DNA from 3 places in the Ensifer sp. 1H6 genome. Region 1 is predicted to be linked to each of the others. Evidence: riboswitches for the same ligand, from Rfam matches in the RefSeq annotation. Region 1 holds a riboswitch; each other region holds the start of a gene.

Region 1 (4,394 bases):
CTTATACGGCCGTTGATCGAGCCGAAGGCGATGTATTGACGGCTTGGAAAGTCAATGCTTTAGCCCCGGCCGCGATGGCATGGGCGACGAAGAAATGTGACATCCCGATCGTACAAATCTCGACGGATTATGTGTTCGATGGGGTCAAAAATACCCCATACATCGAAGACGACCCAGTAGCGCCACTGGGTGTCTATGGGGCTTCCAAGGAAGCAGGCGAGCAAGCCGTTCGAACGGCAAATCCTCGGCATGTCATCTTGCGGACAGCTTGGGTTTTTAGTGCTCATGGCACAAATTTTGTTAGAACAATGCTGCGGTTGGGGGCGGAAAGAGACGTAGTGAGCGTCGTCGATGATCAAGTGGGTTGTCCGACCGCGGCATCAGATATTGCGGCTGTATTGGCTACTATCACTTGTCGATTGATCGAGGATACGAGTGCGCCTGTTGGAACCTATTGTTTCGTTAACGCCGGCGACGCGACTTGGTACGATTTTGCGCGTGAGATATTCCAGCAGCGCAAACGCGCCGGATACTCAATTCCGACTTTGGAGGCAATTGGAACAAGTGAATACCCTACGCCGGCACGGCGCCCTGCGAACTCTCGACTTTCATCTGACAAGTTGAAGCGTGACTTCTCGGTGGAGCCGCGCCATTGGCCCGTAGCATTAAAACAGGTGCTAGAGTCTCTTTCCAGTGGAACCCTCCGAAACAACGATCAATGCAGCTAGGACTCCATCTACGATCGATCCAGTCCACGCACTAGGGTTGCAGCCTCTACCGCGTCTAAGCAGCTTTGTGAAGTTCATCGATTTAGATCTGTCGTGAGATCTTTCGACACTTCGGGGGTAGGAATACTCAGATCGACTGTTGGAGCCGCGATGATCCCGGTTCCAAGCGGTGTGAAGGCCTGGGCTGGCGACCGCGATACCGACATGAAAAGCATGGCGGGGATCACCGAGACGCTGGAAGTGATTGCTACGGCCGCAATTGCCTCACCAACAATGCCGCCGAACGGCCGCTGTGCGGCTTTACCTCGGCAGGAAGTCATGGCTCTTCGCTGGCTCCGACCGTGGTGCCGATCGCGCAGCCTTCTTGGCGACGCTGATCATGACGGCCTTATACCGCGCGCGGCATAAGGCCGTCATGATCAGCGTCGAACTAAGCCGAGCACCTCTTCCAACCTTCCAACCTACCCGTTGAGACGCGCTTCTCTCGCCGTTTCGGTTGGAGACGTGTCATTGATACTCGGCATAGTTCTCGTGCTCGGATGGCAAGCCCGTGGTCTGAAGCAGAAGATGCGAGATTTACCGAAGAAGTCGCCCGCCTTGCCTACGATTTAAGGCAGGAAATCGCCCCCGATTTATGAAATCATCAACAAACATTGGCCCATCTATTGAATCCTGTTGAAGGAACGCAGCAGTACACATCAGCACGACTAGAGTAAAGCTGCTTGGATCGGGTACAACTACCTGTAGTTCTCGCCGGATGGATATAGTCCAGTTGACACCAATTGGGTTTCTCCCATAAACTCAAAGCATTCCGAGGGGAGCACTTCACAGTGCTGAGATGGCGGTGAGCCGGACCCTTGAACCTGATCCGGGTCATGCCGGCGTAGGAACGGGAAAAGAGCCAGTTTCGGCAAACTAATCGCGTCTTCGCTCTCACCTGGATCTCCGTGATGTTTTGTCTGGAGATCGATCGATGCTGTCTTTTGCCAAGTTGCCGCCGGATGGCGGGTTTGCGGTTTGCCCGGGTCGCTGCGTCGGCTGACCGGCGATGCGCGTGTCTTTCACATTTGTTCGTAGCCTTGTTGTGCTTGCTGTCCTCTGGCAAGGGGCGGTCGTCGTCTTTGCGCTGCCGCGCTATCTGTTACCAACACCGATCGAGGTACTGGCCGTCTTTGCGCGACAGCCAGAATTTCTGCTTGAGCAGAGCTTGGTGACGATCGTCGAAATGCTGGCCGGGCTCGCGGTAGGCACGGCGTTCGGCGTTGCGACGGCAATCGGGCTGGCGGCTTTTCCGCGGTTCGGAAAGCTCGTCTGGCCTTTTGTGCTCGTCCTTCAGGCCTTTCCCGTTTTCGTCATCGCACCTTTGCTGGTGCTGTGGTTCGGCTTCGGTATGGTTTCGAAGATCGTGATGGCGGCGATCATTATCTTCTTTCCCGTCGTTTCCGCATTCTCGGACGGTCTACGCCGTACCGACGCGCAGATCCTCGATGCCGTGGCGCTCACCAAGGCGAGCCACTGGCAGGCGCTGATGCTCGTGCGACTGCCGCTGGCATTGCCGGGGCTCGTCACGGGCCTGCGCGTGGCGGCTCCCTTGGCGCCGCTGGGCGCTGTCGTCGGCGAATGGGTCGGCGCCTCGGCCGGCCTCGGCTTCGTTATCGTCCAGGCAAATGCCCGCATGCAGACCGATGTCGTCTTCGCTGCGATGGCCATTCTTGCTGTGCTTGCCGTTGCCCTCAGGCTGCTCGTCGATGAGGCAACCCGTCCACTCGCGCACTGGGAGCGGGAAACCTGAATTTCTGAGATCAATTGGGAGAGTTCATAACATCATGATCCGCAAATCTCTGCTTTCCGCCAGCCTCGCGCTCGGCGTCGCCCTTTCAGCCGGTTCGGCAACTGCCGCTGAAAAACTGACGGTGATGCTGGAGTGGTTCGTCAATCCCGACCATGCGCCGATCGTTGTCGCCAAAGAACTCGGTCTGTTCGAAAAGGCTGGGCTCGAGGTCCAACTCGTACCACCCGCCGACCCATCAAGCGTTCCGCGTCTCGTCGCTGCGGGGCAGGCGGATATCGGCGTGCACTACCAGCCGAACCTTTACCTCGATCAAGCCGCGGGCCTGCCGCTTGTTCGCATTGGCACTCTGGTCGAGACGCCGCTCAACACCGTCACCGTCCTTGACGACGGTCCGATCCGGAGCCTTGCCGATCTGAAGGGCAAGAAGATCGGCTTTTCCGTCTCCGGTTTCGAGGATGCGATGCTCGGCCGAATGCTCGCCTCGGCCGGTCTCAAGAAAGAAGACGTCGAGCTCGTCAACGTCAACTTCGCCCTGTCTCCGTCGCTAATCGCCGGTAAAGTCGATGCAACGATCGGCGGCTTCCGGAATTTTGAACTGACGCAGATGCGTATCGAGGGGCATGAGGGCCGGTCCTTCTTCCCAGAAGAGCATGGCGTGCCTGTTTATGACGAGCTCGTGTTCGTCACCGACAAGGCAAAGGTTGCCGACAAGCGCTTGCCGCCCTTCCTCGCCGCGGTGGAGCAGGGGGCGATCTTTCTCACCAATCATCCGGATGAAGCCTGGAAGCTGTTTGTCAAGGCCTACCCGAACCTGGATGACGAACTCAACCGCAGCGCTTTCACGGACACGCTGCCGCGCTTCGCCAAAAGGCCGGCGGCGCTCGATCGCGGTCGATACGAGCGGTTTGGGGCGTTTCTCGCCGAAAGCGGGTTGATCGGCAAGGCACCTGCTGTCGACGATATCGCGGTGGAAATCCGATGACAGGTACATCGGACTTCGTCGAAAATGCTGCTGCATCGCTGACGCTTGTGCGGCAGCGCCGCCCCCGCGTGCATTGCCTGATGAACACGGTGGTGCAGAAGTTCGTAGCCGATGGGTTAGCGGCTCTGGGTGCGATCCCCTCGATGACATCCTCGCCGGAAGAGGTCGAGGCTTTTACCCGGCGAGCCGATGCGCTCGTCGTCAATCTTGGCACGCTTGATGACGAGCGGCGCGCGGCGATCCGTCTGGCAACCGCTGTCGCGCGCGATGCCGACAAGCCGTGGATCATCGATCCCGTACATTGCGACTATTCCCCGTCGCGGCTCGCCTTCGCCCGTGAACTCATCGCGTCCGAACCTTCCGTTGTTCGCGGCAACGCCAGCGAGATGGACCTTTTCGGGGAGGTCAATGGCGCGCTGAAGATCAAGACCGGGGCAGTCGATGAACTCACACTGGATCTACATACGATCCGGGTTGAGAACGGCCACCCCCTCATGGCGCAGGTCACGGGTACCGGGTGCCTCTCCGGCGCCTTGATCGCAGCTTTCATGGCCGTCGAGCCGGATCGCCTGAAGGCCGCCACGGGTGCACTGCTGACGAGCGGCATCGCCGCCGAAATCGCTGCGGAACGATCGAGCGGCCCCGGCACATTCGAGGCTGCCTTCCGCGATGCGCTCGCAGCGCTCCGCTCCCAGCATATCATTGCCAACGCCAGGATTTCCCATGCCGAAGGTTGATTATCGCCTGAATGCCCTTGTCGACGCGCGTCTTGGGGACAAAGCGAGTTTGGCAGATCTCGCGCGTGTCACCGCGCTCAATGGCGCGACGCTGATCCAGTATCGCGACAAGACGAGCTCGACACGGGAAATGATCGAACAGGCCCGGGCGATCG
Region 2 (4,394 bases), on a different contig from region 1:
TGTCGAGCCCGACGCGGCCGAGGGCATCGTCTATCCGTGCGCGATCAGCGACCGACAGGCGAAGCGAGGGGCTGATGCCGAAGCCGACATTGGTCGCGACGTCGAGATGTGCAAACAGGTTGTTGTCCTGAAAGATCACGGAGACGGGTCGTTCTGCCGGCGCCTGTCCCGACATCGTCTTGCCGAGAATGCGAACCTCGCCCCGGTCCGGCTCCTCGAAACCGGCGATGACATGAAAGAGGGTCGACTTTCCCGACCCGGAGGCCCCGGCAACTGCGACGATGCCACCTGGCTGAATGGCGCAATCGAAGTGCAGTGCGGTGGTGTCGTAACGAACGTCGACGCCAACAAGTTCTACCGCCGCCTGGGAATTCATGCGTTTCGTCCTTCCGGCACTCGCCTGTCGCCGGCCGTGCCGAGCATGGTGAAGATCAGGCAGATGAGGCCGAGGAAGAGCGCCAGACCGGCTGCATCCGCGGTGCGATAGCTGCCCATCCGGCTGTAGAGCAGCCATGGAAGCGTGACCATGTCCTGCGAACCGAACAGCGCCACTGCACCAAGGTCGCCGAGCGACAGCGCCATGGCGAAGGAGAACGCCATCAGCAACGGTTTCCGGAGCGGCGGCAAGTCGATCCATCGCAGGCGATGGAAGCCGCGGATGCCGAGGCTTGCTGTCAGTCGGTCGGTGCGTGCGGCATGTGTTGCCATCGCCGGTGCCAGGATCCGGTGCACGAACGGCAGCGCATCAATGCGTTGATGGCGACGACGATGGCGGGGGCGAAACGGGCGACATCGCCGAAGGGGCGCAGGAGCAGAAACCATCCCGCACCGAGCACGACCGGCGGCACCAGCAGCACCAGCGACGTGCTGGCGGTGACAGTGCCCGCAAATGCCCTGGCCAAGGTCGGGGCGTGGCGACGCGCCACGACGATGCCGGCGGCGCGGATCATCGCGGCGGCCATGGTGACGCAAAAGAATGCCGAGAGGACGGCGATGACAATGCTGGTGACGAGAGCACGATGCACGGTCGGGTCGCCGGCAAGCTTCACCAGATCCGCACGCAGGCCGGAACCGACGACGGCGATCAGCGGTGCGCCGATGAAGAGCAGCGAGAACAGGATCCAGCCGGCGTCGGACGTCCGGGAGAGGCCGGTTCCTGCATCATAGCGTCTGGAGATTTTGCCCGCGGTTGCGCTTTGTGCAGGTTCGGTCGCGACACGCGTTAGAGCCAGGAGCAGGGCTCCGGTCATGACGATCTGTAGGGCGGACAGGGCGATCGCCCGCGGCGGGTCGAAATCGAAGCGCAGCGCCTGGTAGATCGCGACCTCGATGGTGCTGGCGGCAGGCCCGCCGCCGAGCGTCAGCACCAGCGTGAAGCTGGTGGCGCAGAGCATGAAGACGAGGCCGGCAGCACCTGGCAGCAATCCCCGAAGGACCGGCCACTCGACAAAGCGGAAGAGTGCGGCTGGCGGCATGCCGAGATTGGCGGCGGTTCTCCAGTATTCCGAAGGGATGCGCTCGAGCCCGGCGAGAAAGAGACGTGCGATAAGCGGCATGTTGAAGAAGACGTGGGCGAGCAGGATGCCGAAAAGGCCGTAGATGCTGATCGGCTGCTGCAGCCCGAGGCCGGCGAGGGCGGTGTTGAGCGCGCCCTGCCGGCCCCAGATCTCGATCAGCCCGAGCGCGCCGACAAGCACGGGCAGGCCGAGCGGCAGGGCCATCACCCGCAGAACCCAGACGCGGCCGGGAAAGCTCGGCCGGCGCGCAAGCGCCCGTGCGATCGGGATGGCAAGAACAACGGAAAGCAGCGTCGAAAGGCTCGCCTGCAGCAAGGTGAAGCGCGTTACCCGCCAGATATAGGCATCGAACAGCACGCTGTTGCCGAAGTCACCGCTCTGGAGCAAAAGGGCTGCAATCGCCAGGCCGACAAACAGCAGGATACCGCCGAGACTTAAAGTCCCGGCGGTCATCGTGATGCGATTTTCGGCAGGCGCGAACAAATGCGCCTCAGTTCTTGCTAATGGCGGCCAGCCATTCGTCGATCCAGGCCTTGCGGTTCGCCGCCACCTCTTCCGACGGCAGCAGGAAAGTCTTCTCCGGATTGACCAGCTTGCTAAAAGCCTCCGGCAGCGGCTCCTTGGTCGCCGCGACCGGCATCATCCAGTTGGTCGTCGGAATGATCGACTGGAACTCCGGGCCGGTCATGAAGGCGAGAAACTGCTTGGCAAGCTCCGGCTCCTTGGCGCTCTTGGTCATGCCGGCAACTTCGATCTGGATGTAGTGACCTTCCGAGAATTCGGCCGCCTGGTAGCGGTCGGTGTTTTCCGCCACCATGTGGTAGGCGGGCGACGTGGTGTAGGAAAGCACCATCGGCGCTTCGCCCTTGGTGAAGAGGCCATAGGCTTCCGACCAGCCCGGCGTTACGGTCAGTACCCTGTCCTTGAGCTTGGCCCAGGCGGCGCCGGCTTCGTCGCCATAGACGGCCTTGACCCAGAGAAGCAGACCGAGGCCCGGCGTCGAGGTGCGCGGATCCTCGATGACGATCTTCTGAGAGGCGTCGCCTTCGACCAGTTCCTTCAGGCTCTTCGGCGGCGTCTTCAAGGTCTGGGTGTCGTAGACGACGGCGAAATGGCCGTAGTCATAGGGAAGGAAGGTGTCGTCGGTGAAGTCGCCGGGTACCTTGACGTTGGCAGGCTCGATGCCGTGCGGCGCGAAGAAGCCGGTGGCCTTGGCCTCGGCGACGAGGTTTGTATCGAGGCCGAGCACGATGTCGGCCTTGGAGGCCGCGCCTTCGAGCTTGAGGCGGGTCAGAAGCTCGACGCCATCGGCGACGCCGACATAGGTGACCTTGCATTCGCAGGTCTTCTCGAAAGCTTCGGCGACCTTGGCACCCGGCCCCCATTCGGTGATGAAGCTTTCATAGGTGTAGACGGTCAGCGTCTTGTCGGCAGCAACGGCATTGGCCGCGAAGACAAGTCCTGCCGTCGCGGCAAGCGCTAGCCGGCTAAGAACCTTGAGTTGCGATGAATTGGACATGGCAGGCACCTCTCCCTAAAAATGATGTTGCATGGGAAAAGGGCGTATCGATCCGATCGCGTCTAATCCCTCCGCCGGTATGAGCCGGATCAGGTTCCGCGGGTTGGCGTTCAACGCCTCTCAGCCTTCGGCCGCCATGCGGTCGGAAGGCACCCCGTTAGAGCGGGTAGAGATTTACCGCCGAGCCGGTTTGATGGCAAGCGAAGTTTGAGGACGGCAAAAGCGCCCGCCCCGCATTTTCGCGCCGCGGCGCATGGGGTAAAATCGTCGGCAGAGTTTGCAGACGCCGAAGGAGCCTGCGATGACTGACATGCTCGTTCGCCTTTATGCACTGCCGGCACAAGCGAGATCACCGCTTGCTGACGGTATCGGCATTCACCGCGCAATGGCACCCGAACGAAGCTTGTTGTTCCCTGGATCGAGCAGACATTTGGCTCCGGCTGGGCGGGCGAGGCGGAGGCGGCCTTCAGATCGACGCCGACGTGCATGCACATCGCGGTGTTCGAGGACCGGATCGTCGGCTTTGCCTGCCACGATGTCACAGCGCTCGGTTTCTTCGGGCCGACGGGCGTCGACGAGGCCATGCGCGGACGGGGATCGGCGAGGCGCTCTTGCGCGTGAGCCTGACGGCGATGCGTGACGCAGGCTACGGTTACGCCATCATCGGCGGCGTCGGCCCGGCCGAATTCTACCGACGCACGGTCGGCGCCATCGAGATCCCCGATTCCAACCCCGGGATCTATGCGGAGATGCTGTTTCCCGATACCTTGCCCGAAGATCACTGACAACGAGGACGCAAAATCGCCGGATCGCGCCCTTGTTCGGTTTTCTTGCTTTTCCTTGCCCGTGCCTTTGCGCTATGGGCTTTGCCATGGCCCGATCCACCTTCACCATTCTGCTCGGCGGTGCACTGACCCCGACCGATCGCCTTGCGCGCCAGCTCGCAGGCAGCCGCTTCGTTGCGGCCGATGGCGGCATGCGGCATGCGCGGGTGCTATCCGTGACCCCCGACGTCTGGGTGGGCGATTTCGATTCGACCGAGGAGGCGCTGCTCGCGGAATTTGCCGATGTCCCGCGCGAGCCCTATCCCGCCGCCAAGGCTGCGACCGATGGCGAAATCGCTGTCGAGGCGGCGCTGTCGCGTGGCGCCGAAGCCTTGATCTTTGCCGGCGCGCTCGGAGGATCACGCAGCGACCATGCCTTCCTGCACCTGCTTCAGGCTGCTTCGCTGGCCGAACGTGGGTTGCCGGTGTTCATGACCTCGGGTGAGGAGGAGGCCTATCCGCTGCTTGCAGGCGAGATCGAAATCGATCTGCCGAAGGGCAGCCTATTCTCGATCCTCGGACTGACCGATCTCA
Region 3 (4,394 bases), on a different contig from region 1:
CGCTCGCGGCGCACCTGATCAGCCTTTTTCAAAGCGGCATCCACGACCACGATGCGCTCAAGCAAATGGCTGGTTAATTGGGAGGGTGGCTGCCTGACCCGGCGGGACAACTGGAAAAGAGCGGCCTTCTTTTGGGGCTCTGCGGGAAGACCGCTAGCAATCTCAGCAACGACTAAATATCGAACTAAATCTGATGATTGGCGAGAACAATTCGCATTTAAGGAAAGGAGCGGCTAAGGAGTCGTCTCGTTTCCGCTGTCGTTCCCGCGGCGCCTTTTATAAGCGCCGCTTCTCTGTGGGCTCTGAGCCGGATTCCCCGCTACCAGCAGCAGTTCGACGCACGCAAATCTCAACTTTTGCTCACTTGGAGCCAATTAAAGATTTCGCTATCTTTCTCTCTTCGGTGAAGGCGGTAGCTCAAGAAGGGAGGTCTAAATGGCTATTCACTTTGACCAGTCAGGTTTTGAACTCGCACCCGAACAGCTCGATACACTTCAAAGGATATTCGATCGCATTTGCTTCGAAACGAGGATCCCGCGCCAAGACATCCGCGCTGGCCGCCTCGCAAAATTCCTGATGGATGAATTTAGGTTCGGCAATACGGATGAGTTGGCGTTAACAGAGTGCGGTCGCTGGTTCTGTAGGCGGGCGAGCCCAACACGTCGAATTCAGAGCGAACAGCAACCGACCAGTATGCTGCACTAGGCGATGTGTTGCTCAACACCGCAGAGTGACGCGCTGCCCCACTCTCGGCCCTCGACTGGGATCACACTACGCCAGGCATACTCCGGTCAGCGTGGCCGCGCAACGGCCACGCCGTCATCGAGATGCCCCAGAGACAGCTGAAAATATTCCGCATCCGAGGCCCGATCCGATATGCATGTGCTCGTTAATTCAGCGCCGGCGTCGGTCCCCAGACCTCGCGATAGAATCGGAAGTCGGCACGTTCATGTCCGTGCTGCGAGCAGCAGGCGACGGGACTTATCGAGACCAAACATGTCGCCATAGCGATCGAGCGCGACCATGACGGAGGTGAAGTTGCTTGCATTGACCGCCCTTTCGCGGCCGAGCGAATTTTCTGCACAGATATGGCGCCATTCGGATTCCTTTTTATTGGATGCTGGCCATTTTCCGACCGGGCTTGCACCGTGAACCACTCAAAACGGGGGACTCTCATGGCTCCAGGACGAGGAGAAATGGTCGAACTGCATGAACGCCGTGGCTCTCATCGCCTCGGGCGCGCCCGCGCAGGCGGACACGACGGTGTGCTTGGGAAATGTGTGTATTGTCACTTCCAGGGACGGCACCAACCATGAAAGGTCTCTGAGCGACATCAATGAAGAAGCGAGAAAGGAATCGCTTGAGAACATTCGAGACCATTGATTGTTGTGTGGCAGACGATGCCTCCACTTGCCTGAGAGCAAAACTCACGCTGCAGCGCCTTTTCTACTAAACGCATGCTCCTTGATGCCTTCCCGCCGCTAGACGAGCGCGAGGCCCGCCGCATTGATGCGCCGGCTCATGTTGCTCCTCTCGGCGCGATACGCGTTGAGTCTAAGGTATGTGGATGACGCTTTAGCCCCGTTGGGAATAAACTAACAACGCTTGACAAAGCACGGCATTGGCCGTTCAACTCGGTTCATTCACCAGGGGAGTCCCGACAAGGGGCTGAGATATTGCTGGGCGGATCGGCTCTTTCGACCGCAGCGCAATGACCCGTTGAACCTGATCCAGTTCATGCTGGCGTAGGGACGGTGGGAACGACGGCAGTTGCGACAGCTCCTTTGCGATCGCGTGGACGTGTCTCTATCTTTCCAGCGCCAAGATCTGGGTCTCCAAACGTCAAGGTTGGAGCCGACCAATGGTTTTTTCAGATGTCGTACACGAGCCAAACCGCGGACATAGACGGCAACATCGACGCCCGTTAGCGGTGCGGCGCATGGATGAATGGCCCTACAGCTCCGGCCAGGTAACAGCTCGAACGGCTGCCAAATGAGGCAGGTGCTGATCAACGGAGCGGGTGTCATCGGCCTTGTCACCGCATACGAACTGGCGCGACGCGGCATTGAGGTCGACGTCTTCGAACGTTCAAAACGGATTGGCGCCGGCGCATCCTGGTTTGCGGGCGGCATGCTGGCGCCCTGGTGTGAGCGCGAAAGTGCCGACGAGAAAGTCGAACGCGTCGGCGCGACAGCCATCGAGTGGTGGAAGACGGCGCTGCCCGACAAGGTCGTGCAAGAGGGGACACTTGTCGTCGCCGCCGCGCGCGATACACGCGAGCTCGATCGCTTCGCGGCGCGAACCAAAGGGCACAGATGGCTTGATGCAGACCAGATAGCCGAACTGGAACCCGATCTCGCCGGCCGTTTTTCTCGTGCACTCCACTTCCCGAGGGAAGCGCATCTCGATCCGAGAGAGGCGCTGCCTTCACTCCATGACACATTAATGGCCATGGGGGTGCGTTTTCATTTCGGCCAGGCGACCGATGCCACCGTCGATCGCCGTGTCGATTCGCATATTGACTGCACAGGCCCTGCCAGGCTCCCGGATGACGCGGCACTGCGGGGCGTGCGTGGCGAGATGCTCTATCTGCGCACCGGCGACATTCAACTGTCGCGTCCAGTGCGCTTCCTGCATCCTCGACACCCCATCTATGTCGTTCCACGCCGCCAGGGCGTCTTCATGGTCGGGGCAACAATGATAGAGAGCGAATTGTCCGGTCCTATCACTGCACGGTCGCTGATGGAGCTCTTAAACGCAGCCTACGCCCTGCACCCGGCCTTCGGCGAAGCGCAGATCACCGAAACCGGAACTGGCATTCGCCCCGCCTACCCCGACAATCTGCCAAGGATCACGAAAAGCGGTTCGATCTATTCCGTGAACGGTATGTATCGGCATGGTTTCCTGCTCTCGCCGGCTCTTGCGCACGACGTTGCCGAACTTCTGCTCAACCCGGACCACAGATCGGAGTTCTATGATGAACCTTAACGTCAATGGCGAAGAGCACGAGGTCGCCTGCTCGACGCTCGCCGAACTGATGGCTGCACTCGACTATGAAGGAAGCTGGCTGGCGACCGCTGTCAACGGCGAACTCGTTCACGCGGCCGACCGCGATCGATGGCGCTTAGGCGATCATGATCGCATCGAAATTCTCTCGCCGATGAAAGGTGGCTGAACATGCTGCAAGTCTACGACACGGAAATCACCTCTCGACTGCTTCTGGGAACAGCGGGCTATCCATCTCCAGCCGTGCTTTCGGACGCCGTGCGGGCTTCAGGGACACAAATCATCACGGTCTCGTTGAGGAGAGAGACGGCCGGCGGCAAAGCGGGAGGTGCGTTTTTCGAACTGATCCGCGAGCTCGGGACGAAAATACTGCCGAACACCGCCGGCTGCCACACCACCAAGGAGGCGGTGCTCACTGCCAAGATGGCGCGCGAGGTTTTCAAGACGAACTGGATCAAGCTCGAAGTGATCGGCAATCACGACACATTGCAGCCGGATGTGTTCTCGCTGGTCGAAGCCGCACGGATCCTTTCGAACGAAGGCTTCGAGGTCTTTCCCTATACAACCGACGATCTGGTTGTCGCCGAGCGCCTGCTGGAAGCTGGCTGCCGCGTGTTGATGCCCTGGTGCGCTCCGATCGGCAGTGCCATGGGGCCGCAAAATCCGTCCGCCTTGCGGTCGATGCGCGCGCATTTCCCGGACGTGCCTCTGATTGTCGATGCGGGCATCGGCCGCCCTTCGCATGCAACGACAGTGATGGAGCTCGGTTTCGATGCCGTGCTCCTGAATACCGCGGTGGCCGGCGCGGGAAATCCGGCCGTGATGGCATCGGGTTTTGCCAAGGCGATCGAGGCCGGTCGGCTGGCTTTTGAAGCCGGCATGCTCGAACCGCGAGACCTGGCAGTCCCCTCCACCCCGGTGATCGGAAAGGCAGTCTTCTCATGAAGCTCGATCCCTTCTACCTCATTGTCGACAGCGCGAATTGGGTCGAACGCCTCGTTCCAATTGGAGTGAGGCTGGTCCAGCTTCGCATCAAGGAAAGACCCGATAGCGAGGTTCGTAGCGATATCCGCATCGCCAGAACCATATGCGACAGACACGGCTGCCAACTTGTCGTCAACGACCATTGGCGCATCGCGATCGACGAAGGCTGCGATTTCGTTCATCTCGGTCAGGAAGATCTGGCGCAAGCTGACGTGGCCGCCATTCGTCGGGCCGGACTGAAGCTCGGCATCAGCACACATGACGAGGCCGAACTCGATATGGCGCTGTCAGTCGCGCCCGACTATGTCGCGCTGGGCCCGGTCTATCCGACCATTCTCAAGAAGATGAAGTGGGAGCCGCAGGGGCTTGCCCGCCTCACCACTTGGAAGAAGAAAATCGGATCG

The links. A riboswitch is a leader RNA that binds a small molecule or an ion and turns the genes downstream of it on or off. The one in region 1 is predicted to bind thiamine pyrophosphate.
Region 2: another riboswitch for thiamine pyrophosphate. It lies ahead of thiB (thiamine ABC transporter substrate binding subunit); the one in region 1 lies ahead of BKP54_RS21370 (ABC transporter permease).
Region 3: another riboswitch for thiamine pyrophosphate. It lies ahead of thiO (glycine oxidase ThiO); the one in region 1 lies ahead of BKP54_RS21370 (ABC transporter permease).

The regions. Positions count from the first base shown of each region.
Region 1 covers NZ_MOAI01000019.1:8,188-12,581, reverse strand. Annotated here, with positions in the region: gene rfbD (dTDP-4-dehydrorhamnose reductase) at 1-728, shown strand, start outside; partial or broken gene BKP54_RS35665 (transposase) at 980-1,116, shown strand; TPP riboswitch at 1,533-1,635, shown strand; gene BKP54_RS21370 (ABC transporter permease) at 1,777-2,520, shown strand; gene BKP54_RS21365 (ABC transporter substrate-binding protein) at 2,558-3,502, shown strand; gene BKP54_RS21360 (hydroxyethylthiazole kinase) at 3,499-4,239, shown strand; gene thiE (thiamine phosphate synthase) at 4,226-4,394, shown strand, end outside.
Region 2 covers NZ_MOAI01000021.1:50,630-55,023, reverse strand. Annotated here, with positions in the region: gene BKP54_RS22860 (ATP-binding cassette domain-containing protein) at 1-376, opposite strand, end outside; partial or broken gene thiP (thiamine/thiamine pyrophosphate ABC transporter permease ThiP) at 373-1,976, opposite strand; gene thiB (thiamine ABC transporter substrate binding subunit) at 2,008-3,036, opposite strand; TPP riboswitch at 3,086-3,203, opposite strand; partial or broken gene BKP54_RS22845 (GNAT family N-acetyltransferase) at 3,338-3,821, shown strand; partial or broken gene BKP54_RS22840 (thiamine diphosphokinase) at 3,908-4,394, shown strand, end outside.
Region 3 covers NZ_MOAI01000031.1:50,892-55,285, forward strand. Annotated here, with positions in the region: gene BKP54_RS28075 (hypothetical protein) at 1-77, shown strand, start outside; gene BKP54_RS28080 (hypothetical protein) at 436-705, shown strand; TPP riboswitch at 1,639-1,770, shown strand; gene thiO (glycine oxidase ThiO) at 1,993-2,988, shown strand; gene thiS (sulfur carrier protein ThiS) at 2,978-3,175, shown strand; gene BKP54_RS28100 (thiazole synthase) at 3,178-3,951, shown strand; gene BKP54_RS28105 (thiamine phosphate synthase) at 3,948-4,394, shown strand, end outside.